DNA from 3 places in the Cellulosimicrobium sp. G4 BAM 1002 genome. Region 1 is predicted to be linked to each of the others. Evidence: predicted binding sites of a transcription regulator. Region 1 holds the regulator's gene; each other region holds the start of a gene.
The links. The regulator HrcA, encoded in region 1, represses chaperone genes, less so after heat shock. The targets are predictions, from matches to a motif close to TTNGCACTCGNNNNNNNCGAGTGCNAA.
Positions count from the first base shown of each region.

Region 2: groL (chaperonin GroEL) is a predicted target of HrcA. The motif match lies at 2,287-2,313, and genes of this name have one in related genera.
Region 3: groES (co-chaperone GroES) is a predicted target of HrcA. The motif match lies at 2,791-2,817, and genes of this name have one in related genera.

Region 1 covers NZ_CP182109.1:2,917,864-2,922,278, reverse strand. Annotated here, with positions in the region: gene ACMXGY_RS13270 (DUF3097 domain-containing protein) at 18-881, opposite strand; gene hrcA (heat-inducible transcriptional repressor HrcA) at 1,062-2,078, shown strand; gene dnaJ (molecular chaperone DnaJ) at 2,200-3,324, shown strand; gene ACMXGY_RS13255 (16S rRNA (uracil(1498)-N(3))-methyltransferase) at 3,338-4,135, shown strand; gene ACMXGY_RS13250 (HIT domain-containing protein) at 4,185-4,415, shown strand, end outside.
Region 2 covers NZ_CP182109.1:3,765,994-3,770,408, forward strand. Annotated here, with positions in the region: gene ACMXGY_RS16740 (urease subunit gamma) at 1-175, opposite strand, end outside; gene groL (chaperonin GroEL) at 499-2,124, opposite strand; gene ACMXGY_RS16750 (glycoside hydrolase family 15) at 2,428-3,894, shown strand; gene ACMXGY_RS16755 (phytoene desaturase family protein) at 3,928-4,415, opposite strand, start outside.
Region 3 covers NZ_CP182109.1:1,327,849-1,332,263, reverse strand. Annotated here, with positions in the region: gene guaB (IMP dehydrogenase) at 1-458, opposite strand, end outside; gene ACMXGY_RS06060 (MerR family transcriptional regulator) at 499-1,590, opposite strand; gene ACMXGY_RS06055 (WhiB family transcriptional regulator) at 1,893-2,183, shown strand; gene groES (co-chaperone GroES) at 2,346-2,642, opposite strand; gene ACMXGY_RS06045 (THUMP-like domain-containing protein) at 2,887-4,170, shown strand; gene ACMXGY_RS06040 (glutamate--cysteine ligase) at 4,167-4,415, shown strand, end outside.

The sequences.
Region 1 (4,415 bases):
GACGGTGGCGCCGTCGCTCAGGGTGCGGTCACGAAGTCGATGAGCTCCTCCACGCGCCCGAGCAAGGACGGCTCCAGGTCGGCGTAGGTCCGGACGGTGCCGAGGATGCGCTGCCACGCACGACCGACGTCCTCCGCCGACGCGGCGGGCCAGCCGAGCTCGCGCAGGATCCCGCGCTTCCACTCGGTGCCGCGCTCGATCACGGGCCAGCGCTCCAGCCCGACGCGCGCCGGCTTCACGGCCTGCCACACGTCGACGTACGGGTGGCCGAGCACCATGACCGTGCCGGCGGGCACGCTCCGCAGGGCCTCGTCGGCGATCCGCCGCTCCTTGCTGCCGGCGACGAGGTGGTCCACGAGCACGCCGACCCGGCGCTGCGGCGTCGGGCCGAAGTCCGCGAGCGCCGCGGCGAGGTCGTCCACGCCGTGGAGGGGCTCGACGACGACGCCCTCGACACGCAGGTCGTCGCCCCAGACCTTCTCCACCAGCTCGGCGTCGTGCTTGCCCTCGACCCAGATGCGGCTGCCGCGCGCGACGCGTGCCCGCTGCCCGACGACGGCGCGCGAGCCGGACGCGGTGCGCGACGGGGGAGCGGGGGGGCGGGAGGTGACGGGGGCGGTGAGCTCGACCGGGGCGCCGTCGACCCAGAAGCCGGGGCCGAGGGGGAACGTGCGTGTGCGGCCCGCGCGGTCCTCGAGCACGACGACGTGCATGCCGCCGGACTTCTCGACCCGCACGACGGCGCCGACCCACCCGGTCTGCACGTCCTCCACGACGAGCCCGCGCTCGGCGGGCTGCGGACGGGAGACCGGTCGCTGCCGGTGGTGGGCGGGGGCGGGCGTGCCGCCGAGGACGTCGGAGCCGTAGCGGTCGAAGGACACCCCGACACCCTAGGTTCGTCGCGCGGCGCGGACCGGCGCGCGACACGCGGGTACGCGTTCGCGACGAGCGGAGGGCCGAGGACGAGTCGTCGCGGACGCGTAGGATTGGCACTCGAAGGTCGAGAGTGCCGAGACCAGCCCGCCTGCCCGGCGGTGCGGAGCGGTGCACGGGAGGTGGACGTGAGCGAGGAGCGCCGTCTGGAGGTGCTGCGGGCCATCGTCGAGGACTACGTCCTCACGCGGGAGCCCGTGGGTTCGCGCATCCTCACCGAGCGCCACGAGCTCGGGGTCTCGCCCGCGACGATCCGCAACGACATGGCGGCGCTCGAGGACGCGGGGTACATCGCCCAGCCGCACACGTCCGCCGGCCGCGTGCCGACGGACAAGGGCTACCGGCTGTTCGTCGACCGGCTGTCGGGCGTCAAGCCGCTGTCGGCGCCGGAGAAGCGCGCGATCGAGACGTTCCTGTCCGAGGGCGTGGACCTCGACGACGTCATCGCCCGCGCCGGCCGCCTCCTCGCCCAGATCACCGGCCAGGTCGCGGTCGTGCAGTACCCGTCGCTGCGGCGCTCGGGCCTGCGTCACCTCGAGCTCGTGCCCGTGGGCGACGCGCGCCTGCTCGTCGTGATCATCACCGACACCGGGCGGGTCGAGCAGCGCACCTTGGAGGTCGCCGCGGTGCCCGACGAGGGCACGCTCGCCGAGGTGCGCGCGCGCCTCAACGCGGCGGCGGCGGGCAAGCGGCTCGCCGACCTGACGTCGGGGTTCGCGGCGGTGCGCGACGGCTTCCACCCCGACGACGCCCCGCTCGTCGAGGCCGTCGGCGACCTCGTCGCGCAGACGCTCGCGGAGGAGAGCGAGGAGCGGATCGTCCTCGCCGGGACGGCCAACCTCGCGCGCGCGGGCATGCGGTTCGAGCACGCCCTGCGCCCCGTCCTCGAGGCGCTCGAGGAGCAGGTCGTCCTCCTGGGCCTCCTCACGGAGATGGCGGCGGAGTCCGGCGTCAGCGTGCGGATCGGCCACGAGACCCAGCTCGAGGGCCTCTCGGAGACCTCCGTCGTGACGACCGGATACGGTAGCGACGGGGACACGGTCGCGCTGGTCGGCTCGATCGGCCCCACGCGCATGGACTATCCGGGCACGATCGCGGCCGTACGGGCGGTCGCGCGCTACATGTCGCGGGTGCTCGGCACGTGAGCCGCCCCGGCTGCGGACCGGTGCGGCCCGCCGCCCGCGACCCTGCTCCCGAGCTTCGCCCGAGCATCCCCGACCCCGGCCGGCCCGCCGGCCCACGACCGGCACCAGCAGAGAGTGACGTGTGAGCGACTACTACGAGATCCTCGGCCTGACGCGTGACGCCAGCCAGGACCAGATCAAGAAGGCGTACCGCAAGCTCGCGCGCGAGCTGCACCCGGACGTCGCGGGCGAGGAGGCGGGCGACCGCTTCAAGGACGTCGCGCGCGCCTACGAGGTGCTGTCGAACCCGGAGAAGCGCCAGCAGTACGACCTCGGCTTCGACCCGAGCGCGCCCGGAGGCGGGGCCGGCGGCCCGATGGGCGGCGGGTTCGGCTTCCAGGACATCTTCGAGACGTTCTTCGGCGGTGGCCAGGCGCAGCAGGGTCCGATCCCGCGCGCCCGCCGTGGCCAGGACGCGCTCGTGCGCCTCGACATCGACCTCGCGGAGGCGACGTTCGGCGCCCAGCGCGAGCTCCAGGTCGACACGGCCGTGGTGTGCGGGACGTGCGGCGGCACGTGCTGTCGCCCCGGCACGTCGCCGCGCACGTGCGACGTGTGCCACGGCCGCGGCACGGTCCAGCGCGTGGCGCGCTCGTTCCTCGGCCAGGTCATGACGAGCGCCCCGTGCGCCGCGTGCCAGGGGTTCGGCACCGTCATCCCCGAGCCGTGCGCGGAGTGCTCCGGCGAGGGCCGGGTGCGCAGCCGGCGCTCGATCACCGTCAACGTCCCGGCCGGCGTCGACACGGGCACGCGCATCAAGCTCACGTCGCAGGGCGAGGTCGGGCCTGCAGGTGGCCCGGCGGGCGACCTGTACGTCGAGATCCGCGAGCGCAACCACGACACGTTCGTCCGCCGCGGCGACGACCTGCACTGCACCCTCCAGGTGCCGATGACGGCTGCCGCGCTCGGCACCGTGCTCGAGCTCGAGACGCTCGACGGCGCCCAGGAGATCGACCTGCGTCCGGGCACGCAGCCGGGGCAGATCGTCACGCTGAAGAACCTCGGTGTCGGGCACCTGCACGGCAACGGCCGCGGCGACCTCAACGTGCACATCGAGGTCCTGGTGCCGAGAGAGCTGGACGAGGAGCAGGAGCAGCTCCTGCGCTCGCTCGCGGCGCTGCGCGGCGAGGAGCGGCCGGAGCCGCGCCTGTCCGCCGCGCACCCGGGCGTGTTCTCCCGCCTGCGCGACAAGCTCTCCGGGCGCTGAGCGGGGCCCGGGCGTGAGCGCACCCGTCTTTCTCGCCGAGAGCGGCGTGGACACGGTCGTCCCCGGCGACCGCTACGTGCTCGACGGCGCCGAGGGCCGCCACGCGGGCGTCGTGCAGCGCAAGGCACGCGGTGAGCGCGTCGACGTGGTCGACGGCGACGGGCTGCGCCTGCGCTGCGTGGTCGAGGACACCGAGGCGGGCCGGGTGACGCTGCTCGTCCAGGAGGTCGACCGCGAGCCCGCGCCCGGCGTCGTCGTCACGCTCGTCCAGGCGCTCGCCAAGGGCGACCGCGACGAGATGGCGATCGAGGCGGCGACGGAGATCGGGGTCGACGTCGTCGTCCCGTGGCAGGCCGAGCGGTCGGTCGTGGTCTGGCGGGGGGAGCGCGCGGCGAAGTCTCGCGCGCGCTGGCTCGCGACCGTACGCACCGCGACGAAGCAGGCGCGCCGCGCGCGGCTCCCGCTCGTCGAGGTCTCCCTGGACTCGCGCGGTCTCGCGGCGCGTGTCGCCGCCGTCGTCGCGGCGGGCGGCCGCGCCATCGTCCTCCACGAGGAGGCGACGACGGCGCTCGCCGACGTCGACCTGCCCGCGCCCTCCGGGGCCGGTGTGCCGGAGGAGACGTCCGCGCCCGAGGTGCTGGTCGTCGTCGGGCCCGAGGGCGGGATCTCCGACGGCGAGCTCGGGTCCCTGACCGGCGCGGGCGCCGTCGCGGCCCGCCTCGGACCGCACGTCCTGCGCACCTCGACCGCCGGGCCCGTCGCGATCGCGCTGCTCGCGCAGCGGCTCGGCCGCTGGGGCGTCGAGGCCTGACCCGCGCCGGCCACGCGCGGGTGCGCGAGCGGTGGACTACCCTCGGCGCATGACGAGCTCGGACACGCCCCCGCGGACGGACACGGACTGCCTCTTCTGCCGCATCGTCGCGGGCGAGCTGCCCGCGGACGTCGTCGCGACGAGCGAGCGGGCGATCGCGTTCCGCGACATCGACCCGCAGGCGCCGGTGCACGTGCTCGTCGTGCCGCGCGACCACCACGGCGACATCGCGCAGCTCGCGGCGGCCGACCCGGAGCTGCTCGGCGACGTCGTGGCGCTC
Region 2 (4,415 bases), 850 kb from region 1:
AGACCATGAGCTCCTCGACGCCTGCACCCTCGCGAGCGCGCTCGATCACCCAGGTGGTGAGCAGCGCGACGGTCTCGGGGTAGTTGAGCAGCACGCCGCGCTCACGGCGGTCGCGGGCGACCATGCCCGCGACGGCGAGCAGGAGCTTCTCGGTGTCCGCCGGAGTGAGGTGCATGGCGCAGATCCTGCCGCGCGTTCGTTTCCGGCGTGTATACACGGCGTTATACGCACGTGTACCGCGCCCCGCACGGCCAGATCCCCGTGCCGAACCCGGGCTTGTGTGCCACCCGCGCCTCGCTGTGCGCACGAACCCCGGGTTGGGCGTCCCGGGCGCCGAACCCGGGGTTGACGGCCAGCTGACGCGTCGGGTGACGCGGAATCCCGGGTTCGGCACGGTGTCCGGGCACGACGAAGGCCGCCGACCGGGCGAACCCGGCCGACGGCCCTCGATGTCCTGCGACGTCACCCGGACGAGCCGGGCGGCGGTTCAGCGGTGGATCAGAAGTCCATGCCGCCCATGCCGCCGTCGCCACCCGGCATCGGCGGGTTCTTCTCCGGCTTGTCGGCCACGACGGCCTCGGTCGTGAGGAAGAGCGCCGCGATCGAGGCGGCGTTCTGCAGCGCGGAGCGCGTGACCTTGACCGGGTCGTTCACGCCGGCGGCGAGGAGGTCCTCGTAGACGCCGGTCGCGGCGTTGAGGCCGTGGCCCGACGGGAGGTTGCGCACCTTCTCCGCCACGACGCCGCCCTCGAGGCCCGCGTTGATCGCGATCTGCTTGAGCGGCGCGTCGATCGCGGCACGCACGATCGCGGCACCGGTCGCCTCGTCACCCTCGAGCTCGAGCTTCTCGAACGCCACGGCACCGGCCTGGATGAGCGCGACGCCACCACCGGCGACGATGCCCTCCTCGACGGCAGCCTTCGCGTTGCGCACGGCGTCCTCGATGCGGTGCTTGCGCTCCTTGAGCTCGACCTCGGTCGCCGCGCCCGCCTTGATGACGGCGACGCCGCCCGCGAGCTTGGCGAGGCGCTCCTGGAGCTTCTCGCGGTCGTAGTCGGAGTCCGACTTCTCGATCTCGGAACGGATCTGGTTCACGCGACCCGCGATGAGGTCGGCGTCGCCGGCACCCTCGACGATCGTGGTCTCGTCCTTGGTGACGACGACCTTGCGCGCCTGGCCGAGCAGGTCGAGCGTCGCGCTCTCGAGCTTGAGGCCCACCGTCTCGGTGATGACCTGGCCGCCGGTGAGGATCGCGATGTCCTGGAGCATGGCCTTGCGGCGGTCGCCGAAGCCCGGGGCCTTGACGGCGACGGACTTGAACGTGCCACGGATCTTGTTGAGCACCAGGGTCGCGAGCGCCTCGCCCTCGACGTCCTCGGCGATGATGAGGAGCGAGCGGCCGGCCTTCATGACCTGGTCGAGGACCGGGAGCAGGTCCTTCACGTTCGAGATCTTGGACTCGACGATGAGGACGTACGGGTCCTCGAGCACGGCCTCCTGGCGCTCGGGGTCCGTCTCGAAGTAGCGCGCGAGGAAGCCCTTGTCGAAGCGCATGCCCTCGGTGAGCTCGAGCTCGAGGCCGAACGTGTTCGACTCCTCGACCGTGATGACGCCCTCCTTGCCCACCTTGTCGAGGGCCTCGGCGATGAGCTCGCCGATCGCGGGGTCACCGGCGGAGATGGCAGCCGTGGCGGCGATCTCCTCCTTGGTCTCGATCTCCTTGGCGGCGTTGAGCAGCTGCTCGGTCACCGCGTCGACGGCCTTCTCGATGCCGCGTTTGAGCGCGATCGGGTTCGAGCCGGCGGCGACGTTGCGCAGGCCCTCGCGCACGAGCGCCTGGGCGAGCACGGTGGCGGTCGTGGTGCCGTCACCCGCGACGTCGTCGGTCTTCTTGGCGACCTCCTTGACGAGCTCCGCGCCGATCTTCTCGTACGGGTCCTCGAGCTCGATCTCCTTGGCGATGGAGACGCCGTCGTTCGTGATCGTCGGCGCGCCCCACTTCTTGTCGAGCACGACGTTGCGGCCCTTGGGGCCGAGGGTGACCTTCACGGTGTCGGCGAGGACGTTGAGCCCGCGCTCCATCCCGCGACGGGCCTCCTCGTTGAAGGCGATGATCTTTGCCATGGGGAATGATCCTCCGCTGGTGGCGTGTGGCGGTCGGCCGGCGCCCGCGACGGACGGCCCGCGACGGGCGGCGTTCATGTCACGCCGCCGGGGCGGGCCTCACCTGTCGACCTGGTGTGGTGCTCCGCAGCCACGCTGAGCGGCTGCCGATGCTGGTCACTGCTGTCACTCTCATGGCGAGAGTGCTAACGCCATTATTGGCACTCGCACCCGGCGAGTGCAAGACAGCACCTCCGCCGTCCGGCGCGTATCGCGACGAGCGGAACCGGCACGGTGCTCGCGCCGTGGTCGCGCTCCCCTAGGATGCGCGGTGTGATCCGCGCAACACCGTCGTGGCGCCTCGCAGCAGCCCTGGCCGGCTTCGTGCTGGTCCCCGCCCTCGGCCTCACCGCGGCGACCGCCGTCGCCGCCGCGCCCACGGGCGAGCACATCGACCTCTACCAGGACGGCGTCGCCGTCGCGTCCGGCCCGGACGGACCCGCACTCCTGCGGCTGGCCCCGGGGTCCACCGCCGTCTTCCTCGAGGGGAGCCGGGTCCTCGACCCCGCCACGCTCGACCCCGCGGCGCTCGCCGGAGGCGTCGACCCTGCCGACGGCGAGGCGAACCGCCTCGCACAGGTCGCCGGCCCGCGGCTCGACGCAGCAACGCTCCTCGACGACGGCCGCGCGCACGACGCAGCCGCCGCCTCGCGCGCGTGGCTCGCGGCCGGCGTCGTCCCGGGCGCAGAGGGGCCCTTCGCAGACCTCGGCCAGGCCGCTCTGCTCGACCTGCGGGCCCTGACGCTCGGCAACGGCGCGTCGCTCGCGGCCGCGTCGCCGAAGTGGCGGTACGTCTGGCCGCGCGACGCCTCGTTCGCCGCCGTCGCGTTCGCCCGCACCGGCCACGTCGACGACGCGCGCGCCGTCCTGCGCTTCCTCGCCGACGTGCAGGAGGACGACGGGTCGTTCCAGGCGCGGTACCTACCCGACGGCTCGGGCGTGCCCGACGACCGCGGGCTCCAGTCCGACGGCGTCGGGTGGGTCCTGTGGGCGGCGGACGTCGTGCTGTCCGAGACGCCCGGGGACGAGCGTCGCGAGGTGGCGGAGGAGCTGCGTCCCCTCGTCGACGCCGCGACCGACCACGCACTGTCGCTCGTCGACGACGGCGGTTCGCAGGACTCGCTGCCCCCGGCGTCGAGCGACTACTGGGAGGTCGAGCCCACGTCCCTCACTCTCGGCACCGCCGGGCCGCTGCTCGCCGGGCTCGAGGGCGCGGCCGACGTCTACGGCGCCACCGACCGCTGGTCGCGGTCGGCCGCGGCGGCGCGCGGTGCGGACCGCCTGCGCGCGGCGGTCGAGGACGCGTTCGGGAGCCAGGGCTACCCCCGGCACGTGACGGGCGGCGCCCGTGACGCGTCGACCGCGTTCGTCCTGCCCCCGTTCCAGCCGGAGCCGCTCGCGGGAGCGACCGACGCGTGGCGCGCGTCCGTCACCGAGATGCTGCGGCCCGCGGGCGGGCTTGCGCCCGGCGCCGGGTGGCGCGAGGACGGCATCTCGTGGACGCCGCAGACGACGCTCTACGCGCTCACGGCCGCGACGTCGTCGGACCCGGACGACCGCGCGGACGCCAGGGAGTGGCTGCGCTGGGTCGACGACCACAGGACCGCGTCCGGCGCGATCCCCGAGAAGGTCCTCGCCGACGGGTCACCGGCGGCCGTCGCGCCGCTGTCGTGGAGCTCCGCGCTCGTCGTGCTCGCGCTCGTCGAGCTCGATGCCGGCTCGCCGCGGTAGGACGCGGGTCCGCTCGGGGAGAACCCTGGGCGTCTACCTCGCGGACACCTCGGACGCCGGTGCGAGGCTCGGCGCGTCCCGTACGTCGAACTCCCGCCGCAGCACCCGGCGCGCGGCGTACCAGCCGCCGAGCCCGTGCACACCGGGCCCGGGCGGCGTCGACGCCGAGCACAGGTACACACCCTCGACACCCACCGCGTACGGGTCGATCCGCGGCGTGGGCCGCGCGACCATCTGCCACATGCTCACAGCCCCGCCGGCGATGTCGCCGCCGACGTAGCTCTCGTCGTGCTCGGCCATCTCCGCGGCGGGGACGCACCGCGACGCGACGACGACGTCCCGGAACCCCGGCGCGAAGCGCTCGATCTGCGCGACGACGTCCTCGGTGACGTCGCGCGTCGACCCCGCGGGTACATGCGCGTACGTCCACAGCGGCCGCAGCCCGGCGGCCTCACGCGCCGGGTCGACGACGGTCGGGTCGCTCACCAGGAGGACCGGCCGTTCCGCGTGGCGACCGGCCG
Region 3 (4,415 bases), 1.6 Mb from region 1:
GTGACCATGCCGATGAGGCGGCGCTCGGCGTCGAGCACGGGGAACCCGGAGATGCGGTACTCGCCGGCCGTCTTGTCGAGCTCCTCGAGCGTGGCGTCGGGGCCGATCGTCACGGGGTTGTCGATGATCCCGGTCTGCGTGCGCTTGACGAGGTCGACCTGCAGCGCCTGGTCCTCGATGGACAGGTTGCGGTGCAGCACGCCGATCCCGCCCTGGCGGGCCATGGCGATCGCCATGCGCGACTCGGTCACGGTGTCCATGGCCGCCGACACGAGCGGGACGCGGATCGAGATCTCGCGCGTGAGGCGCGTGGTCGTGTCGATGTCCGACGGGGCCAGGTCCGAGTAGCCGGGCTGCAGCAGGACGTCGTCGTAGGTGAGGCCGAGGAACCCGAAGGGGTCGCGCTCGGGCACCGAGACGGAGGTGGATGCGGAACCGGGGACGGGCGAGGCGGTCACACCAGGATTCTACGCCGCGGGCCCCCGGCGTATTCCCGCCTCAGCGGACGACGGCGAGCAGCTCGTGGAGGAGCCCCGGGAAGCTGCGCACCCGGTGGACGGTCGCGGCGAGCGGCAGGTCGCCGACCGCCTCGTCGCTGGGCAGGCCGACGAACACGGGCAGGTCCGGGTTCGCCTCGTGCGTCGCGTGGACGATCCCGAGGTCGGGCCGCGCCTGCGTGGTGACCATCGCGACGGCTGACGGGCGGACCATCGTCACGAGCTCGAGGGTGCGGTGGACGTTGGCGGGGCCGGTGACGATGCGTGCCATCGCCCCGTGCGACGCGAGCGACGCGGCCAGGGCGTGCGCCGCGAGCGGCAGGGGCTCGTCGGGGGCGGCGAAGACGAGCACGATCCGGCGCATCCGGCTCGGGTGGTTCCGGGGCGGCCCTCCCGCGGCAACGATCGCGTCCTCGCTGGCCTGCGTGTACTCGCGCAGGGCGCCGAGCGTCGCGTTCGCGAGCACGATCTCGGGGACCTCGCCCGGCCCGGCCAGCACGGTCCGCTCCGCGAGCCGCCCGAGCGCGGGCTCCACGAGGTCCGACCACCACGCCGCCGGGTCGGCGGTCGCGGGGATCCGCAGGAGGCGGTCGCACGTGCGCTGGTCGTAGGCGATCGCCGCGTCGACGACGTCGGACACGCGCGTGGGGCGCGGCACCTCGCGCACCCCGACGGAGCGCGGCACGCCCGGCCGGCGCGCCTCCCCTCCGGGGACGGCGCGCAGGAACGGGCGGGACGGCGCGTCGGGCACGGTCGCCGCGACGTCCTCGGCCGGCGCCTCGTCGTCGGCGTCCGTCGCTCTCGCGTCGACGTCGAGCTCGTCGAGCGCAACCCCGCCCCGATGGGCGTCGAGCTCGTCCGCCCCGGCGGCGAGCGCTGCCCGGGCCGCGTCGGCGGGCGCGACGCCGTCGAGGGTCAGGCGACGCATGACGACCAGGCGTGCGACGTCGTCGTCGGTGTAGCGGCGGTGGGAGCCGGCGCGGTGCTGCGACGGACCGAGCCCGTAGCGGCGGTCCCAGGTGCGCAGCGTCGCGGGCGCGACGCCGAGCCGGCGCGCGACGGCGGCGACGGCGAGGCCAGGGCTGGTCGACATGCTCGGTCGGGCTCCCTCGGGGTCAGGGGCGGACCGGACGGGGGTCATGCATCGATTCTGCCGAGCGGACCCTCCTCCCGCCACCTCGCCCAGGTCACAGTCGTGCACCCTTCGCGCCAGGCTTGTGCGACGTTTGTTCACCTCTCACCCAAACGCGCCACCGCGCCTGGATCGCGTCAGCCCTGACCGAGGCGCGCCTCGATCGGTGAAGCGGTCCGTCGCACCGAGTGCGGCGACCTGCCCGTTCACGGTTTCAGCACAGGGGCTTGAACAACTCCTGCAACGCTTGTAGGTTGTTCGCCATGGCAGAGATCTCGAGGCTTCCCGGACCCGTCATGGAACTCTGGGAGTGGCAGTACCAGGGTTCGTGTCGCGACGCCGACGACACGCTGTTCTTCCACCCCGAGGGCGAGCGAGGGTCGACCCGCCGACGTCGCGCAGAAGCGGCGAAGGCGATCTGCCACTCGTGCCCCGTGATGATGCAGTGCCGCGAGCAGTCGCTGCGCGTGCGTGAGCCGTACGGCGTGTGGGGCGGGCTGAGCGAGGACGAGCGCGCCGCCATCCTCGCCGGTGGCGCGCGCCGCACGGGCTGACGCCCGCCCCGCGGCGCCCGAGACCGACGGGCACGGCACCGGTCCGACGACGCACCGGGCGCACGTGCGCACGACCCGTAGGCGGTGGGGCGACCGTCCACGGACGCAGCAGGGCCCCGCGACCCGAAGGTCGCGGGGCCCTGCTGTGCAGAACGGTCGGCGTCAGCCGACCACCACGGCGAGGATGTCGCGCGCGGACAGGACTAGGTAGTCCTCGCCGCCGTACTTGACCTCGGTGCCGCCGTACTTGCTGTAGATGACCTTGTCGCCGACGCTCACGTCGAGCGGGACGCGGTTGCCGTTGTCGTCGACACGGCCCGGACCGACTGCCAGGACCTCGCCCTCCTGGGGCTTCTCCTTGGCGGTGTCCGGGATGACCAGGCCGGATGCGGTCGTGGTCTCGGCCTCGAGGGCCTTCACGACGATCCGGTCCTCGAGCGGCTTGATGGGGACCGACACGTCGGACCTCCCCTTTCGCTATGAGAACTGCAACGGATGGGTCGAGCGCTCCCTGCCGGCCGTCGTCGCGGGTGCCGGACGGCATGATCGCTCGTGGTGCCGCCCTCGCCCGTGAGCGGTGGCGGCACGCCTCAAATCTAGGTCGCCGTTAGCACTCGGTCAAGGCGAGTGCCAACTCTCCCCCGGCGGACGCCGTGACCGCTGGCTGCGCACCACGCCGCAGGTCCGTGGAAGGATCGACGCCATGGACGCCGCCACGCTGTCGAAGCTGCTCAGCCCCGAGGGCTGGGCGCTGCTCAGCGCGCTCCCGCCGTACGACGAGCAGCAGGCGCTCGTGCTCTCCGCGGGACTGCGCGCCAAGGGCGTCGACCCCGACCTCGCAGCCGCGGCGCTGACCCAGTCGCGACTGCGCGCGGCGGCGCGCGGCAAGCTCGGCGCGTTCGCCGACGGCATGCTCTTCACCCAGGCGGGCCTCGAGCAGGCGACGCGGCTCGTCGTCGCGGGCCTGCACGCCCAGCGGTACCGCGACGCGGGCGTGCACCGGGTCGCGGACCTCACGAGCGGGATCGGGGTCGACGCGCTCGCGTTCGCGGCGTCCGAGCTCGAGGTGCTCGCGACCGACGTCGACGAGCTCACCGCGGCGGTCGCGACCGTGAACCTGCGCCACTTCCCCGAGGCCGAGGTGCGCCACGGGGACGGCCTGGCGCTCGACCTCGAGGGCGAGCGGATCGACGGCGTCTACGCCGACCCGGCGCGGCGCACCCGCTCCGGCTCGCGCGTGTTCGACCCGAAGGCCTACGCACCGCCGCTCGACGCGGTCTGGGCGCTGCGCGAACGCGTGCCGGCGGTCGGCATCAAGGTCGGGCCCGGGATCTCGCACGACGGCCTGCCCGTCGACGCCGAGACCGAGTGGGTGTCGGTCGACGGCGACGTCGTCGAGGCCGGCCTGTGGTTCGGCCCGCTCGCCCCCGACGGCCCCGGTCGCTCCGCGCTCGTCCTCACCACGCGCGCGGCGACGGACGGCACGGGAGACACCCGCACGGCGACGCGCCGCCTGGCCCACCGCCCGGGCGACGACGACGTCGTGCCCGACGTGGGCGGCGTCGGGCAGTACCTCTACGAGCCCGACGGCGCGGTGATCCGCGCCGGACTGGTCGCCCACGCCGCGCGCGAGCTCGGCGGGCGCCTCCTCGACCGCACGATCGCCTACGTGACGACGGACTCCCCGGCCCGCCTCGACGAGTCGGGGCTGGCCGAGGGCCTGGCGCGGGGCTACCGCGTGCTCGACACGATGCCGTTCGGCCTCAAGCGGCTGAAGGCGTACCTGCGCGAGCGCGGCGTCGGGCGCCTGACGATCAAGAAGCGCGGCACCGCGGTGACGCCCGAGCAGCTGCGCCGCCAGCTCGCGCTGACCGGCGACGCGACGGCGACGATCGTGCTGACGCGCGTGGGCGGGTCCCAGCAGGTGCTCGTCGTCGAGCCGCTCGAGACCCCTGCCACGACGGGGCCCGCGGAAGGCCCTCGGTGAGCACGGGAGCGCGCCGCACGGCGATCCCGTTCGCCCGCTCGGAGCGCTCGAGCGTGGGCCTCGAGTGGGAGCTCGCTCTCGTCGACGCCGACTCGGGCGACCTGCGCCAGGTCGCCCAGACCGTGCTCGACGCCGTGCGGCCGCCGGGCACCGACTCGCACCCGTCCATCAAGCAGGAGCTGCTGCTCAACACGGTGGAGGTCGTCAGCGGCGTGTGCCGCACGGTCGGGGAGGCGGGGCGCGAC